One region of the Devosia sp. XGJD_8 genome, then DNA from elsewhere that is predicted to be linked to it. Evidence: riboswitches for the same ligand, from Rfam matches in the RefSeq annotation. Region 1 holds a riboswitch; the other holds the start of a gene.
The links. Region 1 has a riboswitch for thiamine pyrophosphate ahead of thiB (thiamine ABC transporter substrate binding subunit). Riboswitches for the same ligand answer to the same signal wherever they lie in the genome.

Region 1 (11,674 bases):
CAGAATCGTGTGCCAGCCATGGCGCGTGGTGAGAGTGCGTACGAGGTCACGGATCACCGAGCGGGTCTCGTCGTCCAGGGCCGAGAAGGGCTCATCGAGCAGCAGGATCGGCCGGGCGCGCAGCAGGGTTCGGGCGAGGGCGACACGCTGCTTCTGCCCACCCGACAGCGTCGCGGCCTGCTGATCGCCAAGGCCTTCAAGACCGACTTCGGCGAGCGCATCGGCCACGCGCTGAAGGGCCTGTGCCTTGTCAGTGCGCGAAGGCAGACCCAAGGCAATGTTCCGGGTGGTGCTCAAATGATCGAACAGGCTTTCCGACTGCAGAAGAAGGGAGACCGGCCGCGCCTCGGGCGGCAATGGCAGCAGGTCCTGACCATCCAGTGTCACCTTCCCGCTGGTGGGCTCGAGGAAGCCGGCCAAAAGGTCGAGCAGGGTGGACTTGCCGGAACCGCTGACGCCTGAAATGGCGGTGATCTCGCCGGCATCAGCCTCGAACGAGAAGACATAGGGCGTCGCCTGGCCGGGATGGGCGAAGGTCAGGTTCTCAACGCGCAGCATTGGCGATCCTTTCAACGAGCCGGGGCAGGCCGATAAAGGCGATGATGGTGCCGATCAGCAGGATGGCGGCAATGGCCGAGGCATCATTGCTGCGGTAGGAGCCCAGGGCGCGAAACATCATCAGCGGCAGGGTCTGGAAATCCTGGGTGCCGAATAGCGCGATGACGCCCAGGTCACCCAGCGAGAAACAGAATGCCAGAGCCAGCATGACGCCGATATCGCGACCCAGAAGAGGATATTCAACGGCAGCGAACTGACGCCAGCCGGACAGGCCAAGCGAGCGGATCAGCTTGCCCCGACTGCGGGCAATGGCTTCGAGCGGCGGGCCAAGCGTGGCCATGGCGAAGGGCAGCGCGAGGAGGCTATTGGCCAGGATAACGACGAAGGGCGCGGCCGTGGCGGGGGCGATGCCGAGTTGGCGCACCAGGAGGAAGAAGCCGAGCGAGAGGACGACGGCAGGCACGGCCAGATAGGCATAGGCCGGCATGCCCAGCAGGGTGCGCAGCGGACCGTCGGCGGTGGCGCCGCGGCCCATTGCGAGCAGCATGGCCAGCACGAGTGTCAGTATGGCTGAGGCAGCGCCAATCAACAGGCTGCTCGCGGCAGCCCACCAGAAGGCCGGCCGGGCGAGCAGGCTGCCCAGGCCAGAAGCCAGGCCATCGAACAGTACCGACAGCAGCGGCAGCGCGAAGCCGAGGATGCAGAGCGCCAGCACAAGTGCCTGGAGCAGGCGGGCAGGGGCAGCATCGCGCCAGCGCGGCGCGGCCGAAGTGCCCAGACTGGTGGGAATGGGACCCATGGCAGATGCCGCCAGAATGACGGCCGAGCAGACGGCGATCTGGGTGGCGGCCAGACGCACCGCGCCGGCGAGATCGAAATCCTGCCGAACGGCGGCATAGATGGCGACTTCAAGCGTCTGGTTGGCCGGGCCGCCGCCCAGCAGCAGCACGATGGGGAAGCTGGTGAAGGCCAGCAGGAAGATGATGGCCGCAAGGCCGGGCATGGTCCCCCGCAGGGTAGGCCAATCGATGATGGCGAAGCGCTGCCAGGCCGTGAGGCCGAGCGACTGGCCGGTCTTGAGACGGGCGGCGGGAATTGCGTCGAGCCGGGCCAGCAGGATGCGGGCGGCGAAGGCGCCATCAAGGATGACATGGGCGAAGAGGATGCCCGAGAGGCCGAAGGCCGGATTGCCGATGGAGACGCCGAACAGGGCCTCGCTCAACTGGTTGATCCAGCCATTGCGGCCCCAGATGGAGAGAAGGCCGAAGGCGACGACCATGCCGGGGGTGACAATGGCCGAGGCGAAGAGGCCGACCACGAGGTCCCGACCGGGAAAGCGCAGTCGATTGAGCGACCAGGCGAGCGCGGTGCCGACCGCGAGGGAAAGTACGGTGGTCAGGCCGGCCTGGATCGAGGTCATGCGCAGCAGGTGCGGGATGTCGATGCGCGAGGCGTTCCCCTCGGCGCCGGTGGTGGCCGCCAGGATGGCCCAGAGGACGAGGGCAACCAGGGTGGCGATGGCGGCGGCCAGGGTGATGGCAGCCCCGATGCGCAAGGGCCGGTGGGGTAGGGTCAGCATTGATCTCGACCGATCCCCGGGAGGGGCCAAGCCAAGGCATCGTGCCTGGCCGTCACCCCCTCCCAGCCTCCTCTCCTCAAATCGCTCCACTGGAGCGATTTGCCCTGCGGGACGGGTCGGAGCCCATCAAGGGGGAGGTGCTGCTCCGTGCTTGTGGTCACTTCAGTGCCTACTGGACCGCTGCCAGCATTTCGTCGATCCAGGCCTGGCTGTTGGCTTCGATTTCGGCGTCGGTCAGCGTCAGGGTCCTGGCTGGCTGCGGCAGGGTGGCGAAGGCCGGGTCGAGGTCGGCGCCCAGGTCGATGACGGGGAACATCCAATTGGTGGTGGGGATCACCTTCTGGCCCTCGGCGGAGGCGAGGTAGGCGAGGAACTCCCTGGCCAGTTCCTGCTTGTCGGAGGATTTGAGAATGCCGGCCACTTCGGTCTGGGCCAGATGACCCTCTTCGAACAGGGCAGCGTGGATGGTGTCATCGCCTTCAGCGCTGATGTGGTAGGCGGGCGAGGTCGAGTAGCTCAGGGCCATGTCGGCTTCGCCTTCGAGGAAGAGGTTGTAGCTCTCGCTCCATTCGCGGGTGACGGTGAGGATATGCGGCTTGAGGCCGGCCCAGATTTCGGGGGCGCGGTCACCATAGGCGGCGCGGATCCACAGAACGAGGCCGAGGCCCGGCGTGGCCGAGCGCGGGTCCTGCACCACGATCTTGAAGTCGGCGGGCAGGGCGATGAGCTCTTCGAAGGATTTGGGCGGCGTGGTGACGCTGTCGGTGTCGTAGACGAAGGCGAAATGGGCGTAGTCGAAGGGCACGAACTGCGCGTCGGTCCATGGCTCGGGAAGGGTGAGCGCGGCAAGGTCGAGGCTGTGGTCAGCGAAGAGGCCGGTGGCGCGAGCCTCGCCGGCAATGGCTGTATCGAGGCCGACGATGAGGTCGGCTTCGGTCGTTTCGCCCTCGAGCTGGACGCGACGCAGGGCGCCGATGGAGCTGTCGGTGGCGACCCACTCGACGATGCAGCCGCCGCAGATGGCTTCGAAGCCGGCCTTGAGGCCGGGGCCGGGGCCCCATTCGGCAGCGAAGCTGTCATAGGTGTAGATCTTGAGGATCGGCACCTCTTCGGCGAGCGTGGGCGTGGCGAACAGTCCGGTGAGGACCGCAAGCGCCAGACGGGTGAATTTGACCATGGGTCATTCCCTTCAATGGTGTCACGGCCATGAGTGAAGGGGGTGTCAATGGTGAGGGCGGCGAGATGCCCTTGCCATCTCGAGCTTCCTCCGCCAGCATGACCTGGTTCAGGTTCAATGGGTAATTCTCAGCTCCGGAGACTTCCGGAACACCCCAGCGAGACGCCTCACACTTAATGAGAGCTTTGTGACAGTGCAAGACACTTCCGTGCCGGCTGCGGATGCGCCGATGGTCGTATTCGATCGCCCCATTGCCATTGTCGGCGGCGGCGCCGTGGACCCCGCCCTGCTGGTGGAGCTGGCGGCGCGGGGGATCGCCCTGGTGGGCGCCGACGGCGGTGCCGATGCGATCGGCGATGCGGGCCTGCTGCCAGCCGCCATCATCGGGGACCTCGATTCGCTTGCCGACCGCTCGGAATGGGAGGCGCGGAGCCGGGTCATCCATATTGCCGAGCAGCTCACCACCGATTTCCAGAAGTCGCTCTATTCGACCCGGGCGCCGGTGACGCTGGCGCTGGGCATGACCGGCAAGCGGCTCGACCATACGCTGGCGGCGCTGAGCGCGGTGCTCGAATATGCGCCGACCCGCAAGCTGCTGCTGGTGGACGAGGTGGATGTGGCCCTGGCCGTGGTGGGGCCGATCGCCTTCGAGGCAGCGGCGCGGGAGCGGGTATCGATCCATCCGCTGCTGCCAATCCGCTTCATGCGATCGAGGGGGCTGTTCTATCCGATGGATGGGCTGATGCTGGAGCCCGGCGGGCTGATCGGGACCTCCAATGAGGGGACAGGTGGGCGCATCGAGATCGTGCCGGAGGATGAGACGCCCTGGCTGCTGATCCTGGGCAAGGAACGGCTCTGGGACATGATCGAGGCGTGCCAAAGCGCCGCCTGAACGCGGTTATCATTGAAGAGACGGACCCCGAGGCGGCTATCGCCTCTGGAAATTTAAAAACGAGACGTTAGCCGCCTCGGGGCGCCGGTTTTTGGAACAGTCCCGGTTATCGCGCAGCATGATCGCTCGCCATGCTGCGGCCAGGTCTCGAACCTGCGCGAGAGGCAAAGCCCGCGCCCGGCTCACCCCAGCCACTGTTCGCCTGCAGGCCGCCCATGCGGAGTGATGGGGAGATTATGGCATGGGTTTTGGCGAGGGGGATAAGTTGGTGCCGGCCGCCGCACACCCCAGCAATCACGGTCGTCACCCTCGGGCTTGACCCGAGGGGACTGCACTTAACGACGTTCGGCAAGTGAAGAGCCCTCGGGTCAAGCCCGAGGGTGACGATCTGTGGGTGGGGGCCAGGAGCCAAGCCCCTCCCCTCAAAGGGGGAGGGAAGGACGACTGAGGCAGGCGTTGTCCGTTAGACAGACAAAACAAAAAGGCGGGCATTGCTGCCCGCCTTTGTACATTCCTTGCCTGGCTCAGTGGGCCGCGGCGGCTTCCTTGACGGCGTCCTGGACCTTTTCGAAGGCGCGGACCTCGATCTGGCGGATGCGTTCGCGGCTGACGTCATATTGCTGGGCCAGCTCTTCGAGCGTCGCGGGATTATCCTGCAGGCGGCGGGCCTGGAAGATGGCGCGTTCGCGCTCGTTGAGCACGTCCATGGCATTGTTGAGCAGCCCCATGCGCTCGGAAAATTCCTGGCTTTCGCCCAGGCTGGTTTCCTGGCTCGGGGTGTCGTCGACCAGCCAATCCTGCCATTCGGACGAGCCTTCGTCGGCTCGCATCGGCGAGTTCAGCGAGGCGTCACCCGAGAGACGGGCATTCATCGACACCACGTCGTCCTCGGTGACCTTGAGGGTGGTGGCGATCTGCTTGATCTGGTCGGGATGCAGCGCACCGTCTTCCAGCGCGGCGATCTGACCCTTTACCTTGCGCAGGTTGAAGAACAGACGCTTCTGGGCGGCGGTGGTGCCGATCTTGACCAGGCTCCAGCTGCGCAGGACATATTCCTGAATGGCGGCGCGGATCCACCACATGGCGTAGGTGGCCAGGCGGAAGCCCTTTTCGGGCTCGAAGCGCTTGACGGCATGCATCAGGCCGACATTGCCTTCCGAAATCACCTCGGAGATGGGCAGGCCATAGCCGCGATAGCCCATGGCGATCTTGGCCACGAGACGCAGGTGGCTGGTAATCAGCTTCTGTGCGGCACCGGGATCGGCGTGTTCCTTGTAGCGCTTGGCCAGCATGTATTCTTCATCCGGCTCCAGCATGGGAAACTTGCGGATCTCCTGAAGATAGCGGCTCAAGCCCCCTTCGGTGGAGAGGACGGGAAGATTTGTCTGGGCCATATGCGCACCCCTTTCTGGCTCCCCCGCATGACGCGGGCGGACATGAGTCCGCGATGCCCTTTCGGACCATCGTCAGACTACGATGGATATATAGGCGACATTTTGTCTTTTGTAAGAGGTCAACCCTTGCAAACGTCGCTGTCGCCCATGGGTTGCACTATGGGCGACCAACCTTGCGCGAAGATTGCAGTTTGCCCTCAATCTGTTCTAGCGCGCAAAGGCCTTGTCATAGTCCTGCAGGACATCGTCCAGCGCCTGCAGATCGGGCGGGAGTGGCGCCTCGAAGAACAGTTCTTCCTTGGTCACCGGATGCTCGAAGCCCAGTTCGGCGGCGTGGAGGGCCTGCCGGCCGAGCGCCTGGATGGGCGCCGCAACGTCGGGTGGCAGCTTGTTGATCTTGGTGGCATAGCCCGAGGCATAGACGCTGTCGGCCACCAGCGGATGGCCGATATGGGCCATGTGGACGCGGATCTGGTGGGTGCGGCCGGTTTCAAGGTGGCATTGCACGCGGGTAATGTCCCAGCCCGGATCGCCAAAACGCGCCTCGACGAAATAGTGGGTGATCGCTTCGCGGCCATCCTGGCGCACGGTCTGCTTGAGGCGATTGTTCTGGTCGCGGCCGAGCGGAGCGTCGATCGTGCCCTTGGCGGTTTCGGTCGAGCCCCAGACATAGGCGATATAGGCGCGGTGCAGCGGCCCGGTGCGGCCGTGGTCGGCGAACTGGTCGGACAGGTGCCGATGCGCCCGCTCGGTCTTGGCCGCTACCATGACGCCGGACGTGTCGCGATCGAGCCGGTGCACTATGCCGGGGCGCTTGACGCCGCCAATGCCCTGCAGGCTATCGCCACAATGGAAGAGCAGAGCATTGACCAGCGTGCCATCTGGCGAACCGGGAGCGGGGTGGACCACCATGCCGACGGGCTTGTTGATGACGATGAGCTGGTCATCCTCGTAAAGGATGTCGAGCGGGATATTCTCCGGATGCGGTTCGGCGTCTTCTGGGGGTGGGGCAAGAAGGACGATTGTCTCGCCCGCGTTAAGCCGGTATTTGGGCTCGCTGACGGTTGCCCCGTTTATCGTGACGGCGCCGCCCAGGATCAGATCCTTGATGCGGTTGCGGCTGAGCACGGTGTGCACCTTGGCCAGCGAGGCATCCAGCCTGCCGCCGGCCATGTCGGCATCGACAACGACCTCGACTTCGTCGCCCTCAAACTCTTCAGCGGTATTTTCGGCCATGAGCGATCCTTACGAGACTGGGCCAGACGGCCCCAAGGCGGATGCCCCGCTGTCCCCCGAGGCGCTGGCCATGTTCAGCAAGGCGCGCCGGTCGTTCGGGATATCGATCGGCATCCTGTTGCTGGGCTTTATGGCGATTGGCATCGCCCTTGTCTATCGCGTGATGCGCGACGCCCCGCCGCCAGTGGTGGCGGAGGCGGTTGCGCTGCCCGCCGGGGCCGAAGTGGTCTCGGCGCAACTCAGCGAGGGGGCGATCAATGTCACCTATGTGCTGGACGGCGTTACCACGCTGGCGCTGTTCGACCAGACGACGGGCGAGATGACGCGGCAAGTGGTGATCGGGCAGTAGCCCCACCCGGCCTCCTCTACTGGGAGGGCTAGCGGCTCTGAATCTCGCGCAGAGCCGTCATGCGGTCGGAAACCGAGGCGCGGCGGTCGCGGGGTGGCGGATCGATGGGGAGGGCGTCGCTGGCCTCGTCATCGGCGGCGAAGCGTTGCACGCGATCAAAGAGGCTTTCCGGCTCGGCGCTGGGCGCCGGGGTTTCGGTATCGACCGCGTAGACGAGCCGGCTGACATTTGCGGCAATGTCGTTGAGCTTTTCGCGCAGCGCGGTTTCGTCGACCCGCTCGGTGTCCCAATCGGACAGGATGGTATTTTCGACGTCCAGCACCTGCTTGCGGAGCGTCTCGACGTCGTCTTCCAGGTTGAGACGATCGGCCAGGGACTGGTCGGCCGCGTCCACTACAGGGCTGGTTTCGGCCAGCAGGGCATTGAGGCGGTTCTCGGCGCTGGCAATGCGGGCTTCGGCAATGACCAGGTTTTCGGCATCGGCCACCTTCTCGTCGGTGCGACCGGCCAGAGCGTCGCGGAGCTTTTCCAGCTCCTCATTGCGAGCCTCGAATTCGCGGTCGCGCATGCGCAGCCGCTGCGCCAGATCGGTGCCCTCGCGCTCGAGTTCGGCCAGGCGGGTACGCAGCTCGGCCTCGCGCGCCTCGAGCTCGCTGATGATGGCCGCGTTCTTTTCGCGCTCGGCCTTGAGCAGGCCGAGATCGCTGCGCGCCTGATTGACCTCGCCAAGCTGTTCGGCAAGGCGCTGGCGCAGGGTCTCGACATGGACCTCCAGCCGGCGGGTCGACAGCGCGAATTCGGCCCGGAGCTGATCCTTGTCAGCGCGGAACTCGGCCATTGTGATGGGGGTGGCAGCCTCTATGCGGCGCTTGGTGAGACGCACGGCGCGCTTCCACACCGCCGGCAGGATGATCAGCGAGACCAGGCCGGCCACGAGCAGGCCCAGCGCGAAATAGAGGATGTTCTCGATGACCATCGGCCAAACTCCGGCACCGCATCAGCACGCGATACGAGCAATTGCATTCTGACAGCTCAGCGCGGCTGATGCCACATTTGCCAGTGACTAACCCTAACGGGTCGCGAGCGTTCCGTCACGGGCCAGACTGGGGCGCTTGCACAAGCGTGATCAGGCCTGCTGCCAGCTGCAGCCGCGCGTTTGCGGCTGGATCAGAAGGGGTTCCAGGTGGGTTCGTTGGTGAACTTGAGGTAGCCGATATTGAGGCCGAGGCGGGCGCCGACGCCGGAGCGGATGGGGACCATGACGACGTTGGAGCGCTTGAGCACCGTCATGCCGAAGCCGCCCAGCACATAGGCCGAGCCATCGACGCCGGCAAAGCGACCCAGCACGTCCTGGATCTGGTTGAGATTGTAGACCAGGACCATGACCTTGGAGCCGTCGCCGCCAATATCGAAGCCGATCGAGGGGCCCTGCCAGAAGACGCTGAACTCGCCCGCATTGCGGGTATAGAGCACGCCCTCGCCATAGCGGGCGCCGGCAAAGAGGGCGCCGCCGGCATCTTCGCCGAGAATATAGCCATTGGGCAGGCCGAACTGGCTGACGGCCCGCTCGACCAGCGAGGCGAGGCCCTGCGAGGTCGAGCCGAAAAAGGCCTTGCCGTTATCGACCAGGTCGTCGCCGGAATAGGTGTCGCTGAGCGATCCCTGGGCGAATGCCACCGGTGCGGGCGCCGCCATTGCGATCACGAGAGCGAGGAGAAGGGCAAGGCGCTTGAACATCGAAGTCTCCCAGGGAGGGCAGGCCGGCGGTTACGAAGTCGTTAAGGCTTCAACCGTACCTTTGTGGCGGACATTTGGTCGCCAGCGTGCCGATCATTGGGTCGATGATGAAGCAAACCTCTAAACAAATCTTAACCATGCTTGCCTTTGTTTTGCCGCTATTGGGCATGGTTTCGCTTGCCATTCCGGGGGTGCGCGCACAGTCGGTGGTGACGCTGATCGTGACCGATCCGCTGACCGGGGTGGGCATCTATGGCTGGGATCCGGTGAGCTATTTCACCGAGGCCGAGCCGCTGCCGGGGCGGGCCGATTTCGAGTATATCTGGAACAAGGTGCCCTGGCATTTTGCCACCGCGGCCAATCGCGACATCTTCGAGGGTGCGCCGGAAATCTATGCGCCGCAGTTTGGGGGGCACGGGGCGATGGGGATTGCGCGGGGCTATGTCTCGGACAGCAATCCCACCATCTACACCGTGTTCAAGCAGCGGCTCTATCTCTTCTATTCGGCTGCCAACCGGGAGGCCTTCCTGCTGGCCCCGGACGAGGCGGCGCGGGAGGCCGAGGCGCGCTGGCCCGAACTCTCCAAGGGCCTGTCCATCAACTGAAATCCACCCGCAACGCGATCGGGGGCGCAAAACATCTGTCCACTTTGGCGGATCACCCTCTAATGTCGGCAAAACTGATTCTTACGGAGACTGCCCAGATGGACATCATCGAGCTCAAGGCAACCGACCTGGCGGCCATGCTGTGCAGCCGCGTCTGCCATGACCTGATCAACCCCATCGGCGCGATCGGCAACGGGCTCGAAGTGCTGGCCGACCCCAACCAGACCGAAATGGCGGAGGGCGCGCGCGACCTTATTGCCAGCGCTGCCAAGCAGAGCCGCGCCAAGCTGGAATTCGCGCGCCTGGCCTATGGCGCATCCTCGACCTCGGGCACCGATATCGACACGCGCGAATGCGAGCGGGTGGCGCGGATCCTGTTCGAGATCGAAAAGGCCGACCTGGAATGGAACGTGCCGCTGATCCTTCTGCCCAAGCACAAGGCCAAGCTGTTCATGAACATGCTGCTGATCGCCGCCATGTCGGTGCCGCGCGGCGGGCAGGTGACGGCCGCGATCCTGGGTGATGCAGGCAATGAGCGGTTCGAATTCACCTCCAAGAGCGATCCGGAAAAGCGGCAGAAGACGCTGGTGCCATCGGGTTGCGCGGGCCTGCTGGCGGGCACGCCCGACGAGGGGTTTGTCGATGCGCGGGGCATCCAGCCGTTCTATACGGGCATACTGGCGCGCATGACCGACATGGACATCAAGATCGGGCTGGAAGACGACAAGTTCTTTTTCACCGCCACGCCCAAGAGCGAGCAGCCCGCGGCAGAATAGTCAGGACTTTGCTAACCAATCTGTAGGATGTGACATTCATAATCGACTGCAGCGTTAGCCTCTGCGGAGCCCCCCGGCATGAAGTCCTGCCTGATCGTCGATGACTCGAGCGTCGTGCGCAAAGTGGCGCGACGTATACTCGAGGACATGGACTATATCGTCGAGGAAGCCGAGGACGGGCAGGACGCTTTTGACAAGTGCCGCCAGGAGATGCCGGATGCCATCCTGCTCGACTGGAACATGCCGATCATGAGCGGACTCGAATTTCTCAAGCTGCTGCGGGCCTATGTCGGCGGCGACAAGCCGCATATCGTCTATTGCACGGTCGAGAATGACATCGGCGCCATCGCCATGGCGCTCAAGGCCGGCGCCAGCGACTATATGATGAAGCCGTTCGACCGCAGCGTGCTCGAATCCAAGTTCGAGATGCGCAGCGAGGCTGCATAGCCATTTGCGGCTATGCACTTGTGCTGGAAGCCAAGGTCACATGCACAAGAAGCCCACCCTCCCCAGCAAGATCTGCGCCAGCTGCGGGCGCCCCTTTGACTGGCGCAAGAAGTGGGCGCGGGCCTGGGATGAGATCAAATATTGCTCGGAGCGGTGCCGCCGGACGGCCAAGGAAAAGTCCTAGGGCTCGCCGCCGTTGAGGCCGGCCCGCCCCAGCAGGTAGGCTTTCTCGCGAGTGTTGCGGGTGAGTTCGGCGGCCTTGCGGAATTCCAGGGTGGCCTCGGTGTGGCGGCCCAGCTTGCTCAGCATGTCGCCGCGCACGCCATAGAGCAGGTGGTAGCTCTTGAGCGCCGGACTGTCCTTGATGGTATCGATCAGCTGCAATGCCGCGGCGGGACCCTCGGCCATGGAAATGGCCACGGCCCGGTTGAGCTCGATCACCGGCGACGGGGTCAGCCGGGCGAGGATGGCATAGAGGGCGGCGATGCGGGCCCAGTCGGTATCGGCCGCCTTGCGGGCACGGGCATGGCAGGCGGCAATGGATGCCTGCAGCGCATAGGGGGCGTTGGCGCCACCCAGTTCGATGGCTCGATCCAGCGCGGCAAGGCCCCGGCGGATCAGCAACTGATCCCAGCGGGAGCGGTCCTGATCGAGGAGGAGCACCGGCTCGCCCTGCGCATCGGTGCGGGCATCGGTGCGCGAGGCCTGGATCTCCATCAGCGCCACCAGCGCGTGGACCTCGGAATCGTCGGGCGAAAGGCGGGCGAGGATGCGGCCGAGACGCATGGCTTCGGCACAGAGCTGGGGCCGCATCCAGTCCTCGCCCGCGGTGGCCGAATAGCCCTCGTTGAAGATGAGATAGAGCACACCCAGCACCGAGCCGAGGCGTTCGGCGCGCTCCTCGCCGCGCGGCACCTCGAAGGG
Region 2 (11,674 bases), on a different contig from region 1:
GGGCGGAACGTCCTGCGCTTGAGCCTGATTTATGCGCCCGAGGCCGGATGTCGCAACGCATTTTGTGCGTATTACGATATTTGTTCGAATGTCGCACATTCATACCTGACCGCGGTGCCTTCGCGCCGCGAGCTTGTAGGACGAATGCAGCCGGGAAGCTGTCTAGATGTCGAAGAACACGGTTTCCTTCTCGCCCTGCAGATGGATCTCCAGCACGTAACGTGGCACCGCGCCATCTTCGCGGCGTGCGATCAGGGTTGTGCGGCGGCGCGGATCGGCGATCTTGTTGAGGACAAAATCGTTCGCATTGGCCTCCGTCTCGTCCTCGAAATAGAGCCGCGTCTGCAGCCCGATATTGATGCCGCGCGCGACGATCCACAGCGCCACATGGGGCGCCATCGGCTTGCCGTCCGGTCCGGCTACACTGCCCGGCTTGATCGTTTCGAAGCTGAATATGCCCTCGCCATTGGTGGGCTGGCGGCCCCAACCGGTGAAGGCCGGTGCGGAACTGGCGTTTGGCCCCATCGGCGCGGCGTAACTGCCGGCGGCATCGGCCTGCCAGCATTCGACCACAGCGTCGGTCACGGGGGAGCCGGCGCCATCGAGAATGCGTCCGCTGACAACGATGCGCTCGCCCTGTGTCTGGGGCGTCAGCATGCTTGTGCCGGGGTCGGCGTCGTAGATACCCTTGATGTCGCAGAAATTCGGCGTCAGTCCGATATGCACGTAGGGCCCCGCGGTCTGCGAGGGGGTCTCCTTGAGGGTTGGCACAGGGTGCAACATCAGTTTCCCTCCAGCTTGTTTTCGAACATGGTCGAACGCCGACCGCGCAGCACGATATCGAAGCGATAGGCCAAGGCATCCATCGGCGTCGTATTGTGCCGGTCCAGCCGGGCCACCAATTGGTCGATGGCCGCCTTGTCGGCGATGCTGCCGACGATCGGGCACTGCCAGATCATCGGGTCGCCTTCGAAGTACATCTGGGTAATAAGCCGCTGCGCGAAGGCATGGCCGAAGATCGAGAAGTGGATATGGGCCGGCCGCCAGTCATTGCCGCCATTGGGCCAAGGATAGGCGCCCGGCTTGACGGTGCGGAAGGAATAGAAGCCATTCTCGTCGGTGACGGCCCGACCGCAGCCGCCAAAATTGGGGTCGAGCGGCGCGAGATAGGCTTCGCGCTTGTGTCGATAGCGCCCGCCGGCATTGGCCTGCCAGAATTCCACCAGCGTATTGGGCACTGGGCGAGCGTTTTCATCCAGCACCTGGCCGTAGACGATCAGACGCTGGCCAATGGCCTCTCTGCCATCCTGGCTGTAGTTGCGAATCAGGTCGTTATCGAGGGGATTGATGCTGGAATGGCCAAAGGTCGGCCCCGTCAGTTCCGAGGCCGTCGGGCCGAGTGACAGCAGGGCATGGCGGGGTGCGCGGAAGGTCGTGCTCTTGTAGCCCGGCGTATTGGCGGGCGGGTGCCAGGCGCGGTCGCGGGGGTAAAGCGCACCATCAGCGCCGGGTAGGATGATGCCGCTCATTTGCTGTCCTCGCGTTTTGCCAGTTCTTCCTTGGCAACCTTGAATGCCCGGTTCGCTGCGGGCACACCGGCATAGACCGCAACATGCAGCAGCGCCTCCTTGATGTCGTCGGGCGAGCAACCAGTATTGGCTGTCGCACGGACATGCATGGCGACCTCCTCGTCGTGGCCGAGGGCCGCCAACAGGGCGATCGTCAGCATCGAGCGCTCGCGCTTGCTGAGCCCGGGACGCGACCATACCGAGCCCCAGGCACCTTCGGTAATGAAGGTCTGGAAGTCGTCGTCCAAAGCCGTGATGCGTGCCGTGGCGCGATCGACATGGCTGTCGCCAAGCACGGAGCGCCGCGTCGTCATGCCCCGTTCGAAAAGTTCTGCGTTAGCCATGGCCAACCTCGCTCAAAAATCGCGTCATCAGTGCCGCCAATGCCTGGGGTTGCTCAATCGAAGGAATATGTCCGGAGCCCGCAATGACCTCGAAATGTGCGCCGGGAATGCGGGCCGCCGCATCGCGCACCAGGTCGACGGGCGTCGACAGATCCTGGTCGCCAACAACGACGAGCGTGGGCACGGCGATGGCGTCAATCGCATCGCGCAGGTCGGCATCGCGCAGGGCTGCGCAAGTGCCGGCATAGCCCTGGACAGGCATGCGCTCGAACATGTTCTGCCAGCCAGCCAGCTCGTCCGCTCGGTCGCGACGGAATGCTTCGGTGAACCAGCGAACCATAACGGCTCCGGCAATCGAGGCCATGCCATCGCGGCGCACGGCTTCCATCCTGCCATTCCACATGGCGTCGTCGCCAACTTTGGGTGCAGTGTCGCAGAGGATCAGCCCGGCCAGCCGTTCCGGGTAGCGGAGCGCAAAGCTCTGTCCGATGAGCCCACCGACCGAGATGCCCGCCAGTGCCAGTCGATCCATGCCGAGATGGTCAAACAGGCCGGCAAGATCGTCGACATGATCGTCAATCGTATAGTCGCCCCCGGGCGCGTCGCTGAGACCGTGGCCGCGCTTGTCGTAGGACAGGATGCGATAGCGCCCCTCCAACAGGGCAATCACCGCGTCCCAGATACGTGCGTCGGTGCCCAGGGAGTTGGACAGCGCCAGCACGGGCGCGCCAACAGGTCCCTGCAGGCGATAGTGCAGCAGTACGTCGTTGATCCGGGCAAAAGCCATTATTCCCCTCGCTTCGGGAGGATTAAAGGCGGTGACGGGGAGCAAGTAAAATGATTAGTTCGGACCAGAGGATAACCCCCGGATTATAGTTCGATCGGCTACTGGACGATTTTCGGGCGGAATGCGGCCAACCCATAACTGGAGGCACTGAGAACATGGCGAAGCGTGCCATCGATCCGCGTATCAAACTGCGCCATCTGAGCTGCTTTCTGGAGGTGGCGCGTCTCAAAAGCGTGGTCAATGCCGCAGACGCACTCAATATCAGCCAGCCCGCCGCCTCCAAGACCATTCATGAGCTGGAAGAGCTGCTGGGCGCTCCACTGTTCGACCGGAGCCGACGCAGTCTGTTTCTGACGCCTTTCGGGGAGGTGTTCTATCGCTATGCGGGTACAAGCCTTGCAGCGCTGCGACAGGGGATTGATGCCGCTCGCGGCTCGCATGAGGCGACAGTGGTCAAGGTGGGAGCCCTGCCGACAGTGTCGGCGCGCATCCTGCCCGGCGCGGTCCGCCAATTCACCAGCGACGATCCCGGTGCCCGCACGCGCATCATAACGGGCCCGAACGCCTACCTGCTGTCCCTGCTTCGCACGGGCGATGTCGACCTGGTGATCGGTCGCATGGCAGAGCCCGAGGCCATGCTCGGCTTTTCCTTCGAACACCTCTACTCCGAACGCGTCGTCATGGTGGTGCGTCCCGACCATCCACTACTGGCAGAACGCCAGTTCAACCTGGGCATGATCGAGCCTTACCAGACGTTGATGCCGACGCCGGACTCGGTGATCCGCAGGCTGGTGGACCGCATGCTCCTGTCCCATGGCGTGACCAATCTGCGCGACGAAGTGGAGACCGTCTCCAACGCCTTCGGACGCTCCTATATCCGGCAGACCGACGCCGTCTGGCTGATTTCGGAGGGCGTGGTGGCAGAGGATATCGCCGATGGTCGTCTGGCGCTGCTGCCCGTCGATACGGACGAAACGGTGGGACCGGTGGGCCTGACCACCCGCACCGACACGACACAGACGCTGGCGGCGCTGAGCCTGATGCAGGCTGCCCGTGACGTCGCCGCGCGCCTGCGCTGACCCGCCTCAGTAGCGCGTGTGGTCGAGGTCGGAAATGTCGATATCCGGCTTCGCACCCGATACGAGATCGGCAATGATCCGTGCCGAGCCGCAGGCCATGGTCCAGCCCAGCGTCCCGTGTCCGCTGTTGATGAAAAGGTTGCTCAGCCTGGAGGCGCCAATGATCGGCGTGCCGTCGGGCGTCATTGGACGCAGGCCGGTCCAGTAGCTGGCGCTTTTGGTGTCGCCCGCGCCGGGAAAGAGCTCGTTCACGCAATGGGCCAGCGTCGCTCGCCGGCGCGGTGGCAGGTCGCTGTTATAGCCGGACAATTCCGCCATGCCCCCGACGCGAATGCGGTCGCCCAGCCGGGTTACCGCGATCTTGTAGGTCTCATCGAGCACGGTGGAAACCGGCGCCACGCTGCCGTCGCTGATCGGCGCGGTGATCGAGTAACCCTTGACCGGATAGATCGGCAGATCAATGCCGACCTGCCGGGCCAGCAGCGGACTGAAACTGCCGAGCGCCAGCACGTAGCGATCGCCCGTGATGGTGCCAGCGCTGGTGCGCAGCCCGGTCACTACGTCACCCGAAACATCAAAACCTTCGATGCTTGTACCGTAGCGGAACACCACTCCCAGATCGGCAGCCATGGCCGCCAGGCGGGTGGTGAAGATGTGGCAGTCACCAGTTTCGTCACCGGGCAGGCGCAGCCCGCCTGCGATATTGGCCTCAGATCCGGCCAGGCCCGGTTCGGCGGCAATGCAGCCGGCCCGATCCAGCGCCTCATAGGTCACGCCATATTGCTCGAGCACCTCGATGTCCTTGTGGGCGCCGTCCACCTGCTTTTGCGTACGAAACAGCTGCAGCGTTCCCTGGCTACGCTCGTCATAGGCGATGCCCGTTTCGGCACGGAGGGCCTTGAGCACATCCCGGCTGTATTCGGCAACGCGAACCATCCGCGCCTTGTTGATAGCGTAGCGCGATGCTGTGCAATTGGTCAGCATCTGCAGCACCCAGCGGACCAGATAAGGATCCGGCAGCGGACGCACGATCAGCGGGGGATGCCGCATCATCAGCCATTTGACGGCTTTTTGCGGAATGCCCGGCCCGGCCCAGGGCGACGCATAGCCGGGTGAGATTTCGCCGGCATTGGCAAAGCTGGTTTCCAGCGCCACGCCCGGCTGCCGCTCGATCACCTCCACCTCATGGCCTGCCTTTGCCAGGTAGTAGGCCGAGGTGACGCCAATGACACCGCCGCCAAGGATGATGATCTTCATGCTGCTGCCTCCGGCTGGCTGACATGCTGGCGGCGGGACGGTCGGGCCGGTCCCGGCGAACCGTGATGAGGTCCGGTAAACATGCCCGTGTCGCCGCCTGCGCTCAATCAGACGACCATATCGAACAATCGGCGGAATTTTCTCTCCATTTTTGCACGAAAATTGCTATGAGAACGTCCTGTCGCAATAATATTTCAAGTTTCGGAACGAAGCTGCATGCACCTCGATGCGATCGATACGAAGTTGCTGGCTCTGTTGCGCAGTGACGGCCGCATGAGCAATGCAAAGCTCGCCCAATCGGTGGGGTTGTCGCCCTCCGCCTGCCTGCGCCGGTTGCATGCCCTGGAGGAAAGCGGGGTCATTCGCGGCTATGCTGCCATCATAGCGACGGACAGCAGCGAGCCCGCCACTGTCGTCATCGTGCAAATTTCACTGGAGCGGCAGACCGACGACCTGCTGCGGAGCTTCGAGGCCGCCGTAAGGCGATGCCCCGAGGTCCGTGAATGCTACCTGATGGGTGGGATGACCGACTATCTGCTGCGGCTGGAAGCCAAGAGCATGGCTGACTATGAGCGACTGCACACCGAGGTGCTGTCCCGCCTGCCCGGGGTCTCCCGCATTCAATCCAGCTTTGCGATCCGCAATGTCATGGCCCATGCCGTACCGACCAAGGCGCGTCGATAGGCAAATAGGGGCTTGCCAGACAGATCCCGATCTATATGTTCGCAGCCATCCACAGGGGTGCTCCGTATTGCCGGGGCTGAGACGCGGGCGACATGCCTTCAAACCCTATTAGCTGATCTGGGTAATACCAGCGGAGCGAGGCGGGCGATGTTTTCTGGCGCACAGATTTCCCTTTACCCAATGACCGGCGATTTCGTCGGCGTCATCACGGGCGCATTGGGCGCGCTCGACCCCTACCGAAACCAGCTGCGGATCGAGACCGACGACATCTCGACGCTCCTGGTGGGCCCACCCGATACCCTGTTCCCGGCCATGCGCGACCTGTTTGTGGCAGCGGCGGGTGGGGGTGCACATTGCGTGCTCTCGGCCACCATCTCCCGCGGGTGTCCCGGCGAGCCGGACGATGCGATCTGCGCTTCGGTTCGCTTCGATGGACCGCGAGAGAACCTGGAGCAACGCAAGGCAGAGTCGCTGGCATCCGTTGCGGCGGCCATCAATACCGGGACGCCGATTGCGGCGCAGTTCTCGCTCTATGTGATGGGCACCGACGATCACATGGACGAAATTTACGGCTGTATCGACTTTCTCAAGCAGTCCGGCGTGTTCGACCGCGCCAAGAACTTCTGCACAAGGCTGGCAGGCGACGCCGCACCAGTGTTCGCCGCACTCGAAGCGGCCTTCTGCCAGTTCGGACCCCCGGCCGGCCATGTCACCATCGACCTGACGGTATCCGCGAACAGCCCGACGCCGCGCTAGGCCGCGTCTGTCTCCGTCTTTCGCAGGTACCGACATGTCCATCGTCAAATTATCCATGCGGCTTGTCACGTCCGCACTGTTGCGAGCCGCTCCGGCCGCGCTGGCGCTCGGCGCAGTGGTGCTGGCCTGGGAAGTCTATGCACTGTTCTCCGGTATCTCACCGACGACGCTGCCCGCGCCGTCTCGGGTTGTAACGCAGGCCTGGGAACACCGGCTGGCGCTGCTCGACAATATGTTGCCAACTCTGGCCGCGACGACCCTTGGCTTTGTCTATTCGCTACTGGCGGCCTTCGCCTTCTCCGTGCTGGTGGACTTCATCCCACCCATTCGGCGGGGCCTGTTCCCGGTGTTGATCATCAGCCAGACACTGCCGCTGGTCGCCATTGCCCCGCTGGTCGTGCTCTGGTTCGGTTTCGGACTGGGGCCCAAAATCGGGCTGGTCGCGCTGGTCACGTTCTTCCCGATGCTGGTGGCGCTGGTTCAGGGCTATGCGGCTACCGACCGGGATATCGAAGCGCTGCTGGCTTCGATGGGGGCGGGGCGGCTGCGCGTTTTCCTGCTGGCGCGACTGCCCTCCTCCCTGCCCTATTTCTTTGCCGGCATCCGTATCTCGATCACCTATGCGGTGGTCGGGGCGATCTTCGCCGAATATGCCGGCGCAGCCAAAGGGCTGGGGATCTACATCCTCAACGCCAAGAACAATTTCCGGCCGGATCTGGTGTTGGCTGCCGTCTTGGTGAGTTCTGCCCTGACGTTGATGCTGTTCGGCATCGTCGTGCTGGTCCAGCGCCTCGTCATGCCGTGGGATCGCCTCGAGAGGCGTTCGCCATGACCGGGTACAGGCTGCAGCTCCGCAATCTACGCAAACGCTTCGGTGACCTGGACGTGCTGGGAGACATTTCGCTGACGGTACGCCGGGGCGAGTTCGTTTCGCTTCTCGGACCGTCCGGCGCCGGTAAGTCGACGCTCTTCAAAATCCTGACTGGCGCAACCGAAGCCGATGCCGGAACGATCCGCTTCAACGGCCAGCCGCTGACGACGCGACCCAGCCCCTTTGCCTTCATGCCGCAGCATGATGCGCTGATGCCGTGGCGGCGGGTCCTCGACAACACGACGCTAGGCCTGGAGGTGCAGGGACTGGCACGCGCCGCTGCCCGCAAACGCGTCCAGCCACTCTTCGCCGAGTTCGGCCTTGCGGGGTTTGAACAGCACTATCCGGCGCAGTTGTCGGGCGGCATGCGCCAGCGCGCAGCCCTGCTCAGGACCGTGGTGCAGCAGCGCGAAATGCTGCTGCTTGACGAGCCGTTCGGCGCTCTCGACGCGCTGACCCGCGCCAGCATGCAGTGCTGGCTGCAAGCGATGTGGCAGCAGCACAGCTGGACGGCCCTGCTCATCACCCATGACGTGCGTGAGGCCGTGTTCCTGTCCGACCGCATCTATGTGCTGACGGGCAGGCCCGCCCGGATGCTCACCGAAATCGCGGTGCCCCTGCCCCGCCCTCGCACCGACCTGACATCGCCCGAGGCCAGCGCCATCGAGGCGCGCCTGCTGGACACCCTGCTCAACCAACGCCCGGACTGAAGGACCAAAACACATGCTCAACCGCCGCCTATTCATCGCCGCCGCCGTCGCTGGCGCACTTCTCACCCCAAGCTTTGCCCAGTCCGACACGGTGACGATCGCGCTGGACTGGACACCGAATACCAATCACATCGGTCTCTATGTGGCAGAGGCCCAGGGGTTCTTTGCCGAAGCAGGCCTCACCGTCGAAATCCTGCCCTATAGCGATACGTCGGCCAGTACGCTGGTCGCCAACCGCGTGGCAGATTTCGGCATTCTGGGGTCGCTGAGCCTGTTCCTGCAGCGGACCGCGGGGGGGGACCTCGTGGCCACTTATGCCCTAGTGCAGACCGAGACCGGCCGGCTGGTCTTCAACGCGGACCGCAGCGACATTCAGACTCCGCGGGACCTCGACGGCCTCACCTATGGCGGTTTCGGCAGCGCCTGGGAAAATGCGCTAATCGAGACCATCATCCGCCACGATGGCGGCACTGGTCAGTTCGAGACAGTTACGCTGGGTACCTCGGCTTATGAGGCGCTCGCCAATGGCGCGGTCGATTTCACTCTTGAGGTCTACACCTGGGAAGGCGTCAAGGCCGAACTGGATGGCGTGCCGCAGCGAGCCTTCCGCTATGCCGACTATGGGGTGCCGGACCAGCACACCAATTTCATCGGTTCGAGCCAGGCCTATCTCGATGCCAATCCCGAAACCGCCAGCGCCTTCATCCAGGCCGTGCAACGCGGTTATGCCTTCGCCGTCGCCAATCCTGATGAGGCAACCGACATCTTGATGGCCGCCAACAGTGACAGCCTTACGGACCGCGCCTTTGTCCGCGCGTCGCTGCAGGCGCTGATCGACGGTCACTACCTTCGGGGCAGCGATGGCGCTGTCGGAACGATCCAGGCAGAGAAGATCGAAGCGATCGGCGACTATCTGATGGCGGCCGAAATTCTGCGTGATGGCGACGGCAAGGTGCTGGCCGAGCGTCCAGACTTTTCCAGCTACTACTCCAATCAGTACCTGTCGGAAACAGGCGCCACCGCGCATTAGGCGAGCCTTTGCGCCAATCTCGGGCATGTTTGCTCAATGCTCAATATTGATGCAGCCTGAACGCTTATGGTGCAAGGCGGTGACGTCACATCGCCCTGCCAGGAATCCGTAACCCATTGCCCCCACATCAGAAACGCAAGCTTTTCGCTTTGGCACGTTTCATGCATCACCGGAACCATAGGCGCTGACATCCAGCGCTGACCGGCACCCAATGGCGGGCGCCATCAGGCAAAGCTGCCAATCGACAGACGTTTCGGACTTGCGCCGGAGCTGCACTGTCGATTGGCAGCTTTTTTGTTTTCCCTGCGAGCAGGAGACGGCGGATTGACCGAAAAACTTGTCATCATCGGCAATGGCATGGCGCCCGGGCGCATGCTGGAGCATTTGTTCGAGGCCGCGCCGGGGCGCTACGCCGTCACCATCTTCAATGCCGAGCCACGGGTAAACTACAACCGGCTCATGCTTTCCCCGGTGCTGTCGGGTGAAAAGACCTATGAAGAGATCATCACCCATGGCGACGACTGGTATGCGGAGAACGGCGTTACCCTGCACAAGTCTTCGCCGGTCACGCTGATCGACCGGGAGGCGAGGAAGGTCATCTCCACCAACGGCATTGTCGCCGACTACGACAAGCTGGTGATCGCCACGGGCTCCTCCCCGTTCATTCCGCCGGTTCCCGGCCATCAATTGCCGGGCGTGGTGACGTACCGCGACCTTGATGACGTCGACAAGATGCTGGCCGTTGGACCCGGAGCCCGGGTCGTTGTCATTGGCGGCGGACTCTTGGGTCTTGAGGCCGCCGCCGGCCTCAAGATGCGCGGCATGGACGTCACGGTGCTGCATCTGATGCCAACGCTGATGGAGCGCCAGCTTGACCCAGCGGCAGGCTACCTGCTGGAAAAGGCGTTCAAGGATCGCGGCGTCACGGTGATCACCAAGGCCAATACCAAGCAGGTCTTGGGCACAGACAGGGTCGAAGGTGTCGAGCTCAATGACGGCATGATCATCCCGTGTGAAATGGTGGTGATGGCAGTGGGCATTCGTCCCTCCTCTGGTCTGGCCAAGGCCAGCGGCCTGGCCGTCAATCGCGGCATCGTGGTGGACGACCAGATGCGCACCGACGATCCGCACATCTTCGCGCTTGGCGAATGCGCCGAGCATCGCGGTACCTGCTACGGGCTGGTCGCGCCGCTTTACGAGATGGGCCAGGTGCTGGCCCACACGCTGGCTGACCAGGAGGCGAGCTACCAAGGCTCTGTCACCTCGACCAAGCTCAAGGTCACCGGCATCGACCTGTTCTCGGCCGGCGATTTCGGCGAGGGCGAGGACCGCGAGGAGATCGTGCTGCGCGACGCCACGGCTGGAGTCTACAAGCGCCTCGTGCTCAAGGACGACCGCATCATCGGCGCCGTGCTCTATGGCGAAACCGCCGACGGCCCGTGGTTCTTCGACATGCTCAAGCGGGGCGTCGACACGCGGGAGCTGCGCGATACACTGATCTTCGGCCAGGCCTATCAGGGGGGCACCCCCCTGGACCCTATGGCGGCCGTTGCAGCCTTGCCCGATGAGGAAGAGATCTGTGGCTGTAACGGCGTATGCAAAGGCAAGATCACCGGCGCTATCACCGGCAAGGGACTGACCAGTCTCGATGGCGTACGCGCCCACACCAAGGCTTCGGCGTCGTGCGGCTCCTGCACCCACCTTGTGGAACAATTGCTCCACGCCACGCTGGGCGATGCCTATAATCCGGCCGCCGTGCAGCCGATGTGTCCCTGCACCGAATATGGCCACGACGACGTGCGCCGCCTCATCATAGCCAAGGGGCTCAAGTCCATTCCTGCCGTGATGCAGGAGCTGGAGTGGAAGACCTCCTGTGGCTGTGCCAAGTGCCGACCGGCGCTCAACTACTATCTCGTCGCCGACTGGCCGGGCGAATACGAGGATGACGGGCAGAGTCGCTTCATCAACGAGCGCGTGCACGCCAATATCCAGAAGGACGGGACCTATTCTGTCGTGCCACGCATGTGGGGCGGGATGACCAATCCCAAGGAACTACGCGCCATTGCCGATGTTGCCGACAAGTTCGCCATTCCCGCCGTCAAGGTAACCGGCGGCCAGCGCATCGATCTGCTTGGCGTCAAGAAGGAAGACCTTCCAGCCGTCTGGGCCGATCTCAATGCCGCCGGCATGGTCTCGGGCGCGGCCTATGCCAAGGGTTTGCGTACGGTCAAGACCTGCGTCGGCTCGGACTGGTGCCGCTTCGGCACCCAGGATTCCACCGGCCTCGGCATCCGCATCGAGAAGTTCATGTGGGGCGCCTGGACTCCGGCCAAGCTCAAGCTGGCCGTGTCGGGCTGCCCGCGCAACTGCGCCGAGGCCACCTGCAAGGATATCGGCGTGATCTGCGTCGACAGTGGCTACGACATCCACTTCGCTGGCGCCGCCGGCCTCGACATCAAGGGCACGGAACTGCTCTGCCATGCCGACAGCGAGGACGAGGCGCTGGAGATCATCGTGGCGCTGACCCAGCTCTATCGCGAGCAGGGCCGATATCTTGAGCGCATCTACAAGTGGGCCAAGCGCGTCGG

Region 2: another riboswitch for thiamine pyrophosphate. It lies ahead of ACLI1C_RS03115 (YkoF family thiamine/hydroxymethylpyrimidine-binding protein); the one in region 1 lies ahead of thiB (thiamine ABC transporter substrate binding subunit).

The regions. Positions count from the first base shown of each region.
Region 1 is NZ_JBKJHF010000002.1:577,340-589,013, forward strand. Features, by position in the region: gene ACLI1C_RS18305 (ATP-binding cassette domain-containing protein) at 1-558, opposite strand, end outside; gene ACLI1C_RS18310 (hypothetical protein) at 545-2,137, opposite strand; gene thiB (thiamine ABC transporter substrate binding subunit) at 2,307-3,314, opposite strand; TPP riboswitch at 3,383-3,481, opposite strand; gene ACLI1C_RS18320 (thiamine diphosphokinase) at 3,544-4,206, shown strand; gene rpoH (RNA polymerase sigma factor RpoH) at 4,731-5,600, opposite strand; gene ACLI1C_RS18330 (RluA family pseudouridine synthase) at 5,808-6,836, opposite strand; gene ACLI1C_RS18335 (DUF6476 family protein) at 6,835-7,185, shown strand; gene ACLI1C_RS18340 (hypothetical protein) at 7,214-8,161, opposite strand; gene ACLI1C_RS18345 (DUF1134 domain-containing protein) at 8,353-8,922, opposite strand; gene ACLI1C_RS18350 (YHS domain-containing (seleno)protein) at 9,060-9,527, shown strand; gene chpT (histidine phosphotransferase ChpT) at 9,626-10,303, shown strand; gene ACLI1C_RS18360 (response regulator) at 10,382-10,750, shown strand; gene ACLI1C_RS18365 (DUF2256 domain-containing protein) at 10,791-10,934, shown strand; gene ACLI1C_RS18370 (RNA polymerase sigma factor) at 10,931-11,674, opposite strand, start outside.
Region 2 is NZ_JBKJHF010000001.1:674,212-685,885, reverse strand. Features, by position in the region: gene pcaG (protocatechuate 3,4-dioxygenase subunit alpha) at 163-783, opposite strand; gene pcaH (protocatechuate 3,4-dioxygenase subunit beta) at 783-1,529, opposite strand; gene pcaC (4-carboxymuconolactone decarboxylase) at 1,526-1,912, opposite strand; gene pcaD (3-oxoadipate enol-lactonase) at 1,905-2,699, opposite strand; gene pcaQ (pca operon transcription factor PcaQ) at 2,855-3,778, shown strand; gene ACLI1C_RS03125 (D-amino acid dehydrogenase) at 3,785-5,035, opposite strand; gene ACLI1C_RS03120 (Lrp/AsnC family transcriptional regulator) at 5,252-5,719, shown strand; TPP riboswitch at 5,763-5,876, shown strand; gene ACLI1C_RS03115 (YkoF family thiamine/hydroxymethylpyrimidine-binding protein) at 5,867-6,475, shown strand; gene ACLI1C_RS03110 (ABC transporter permease) at 6,510-7,307, shown strand; gene ACLI1C_RS03105 (ABC transporter ATP-binding protein) at 7,304-8,056, shown strand; gene ACLI1C_RS03100 (ABC transporter substrate-binding protein) at 8,070-9,086, shown strand; gene nirB (nitrite reductase large subunit NirB) at 9,411-11,674, shown strand, end outside.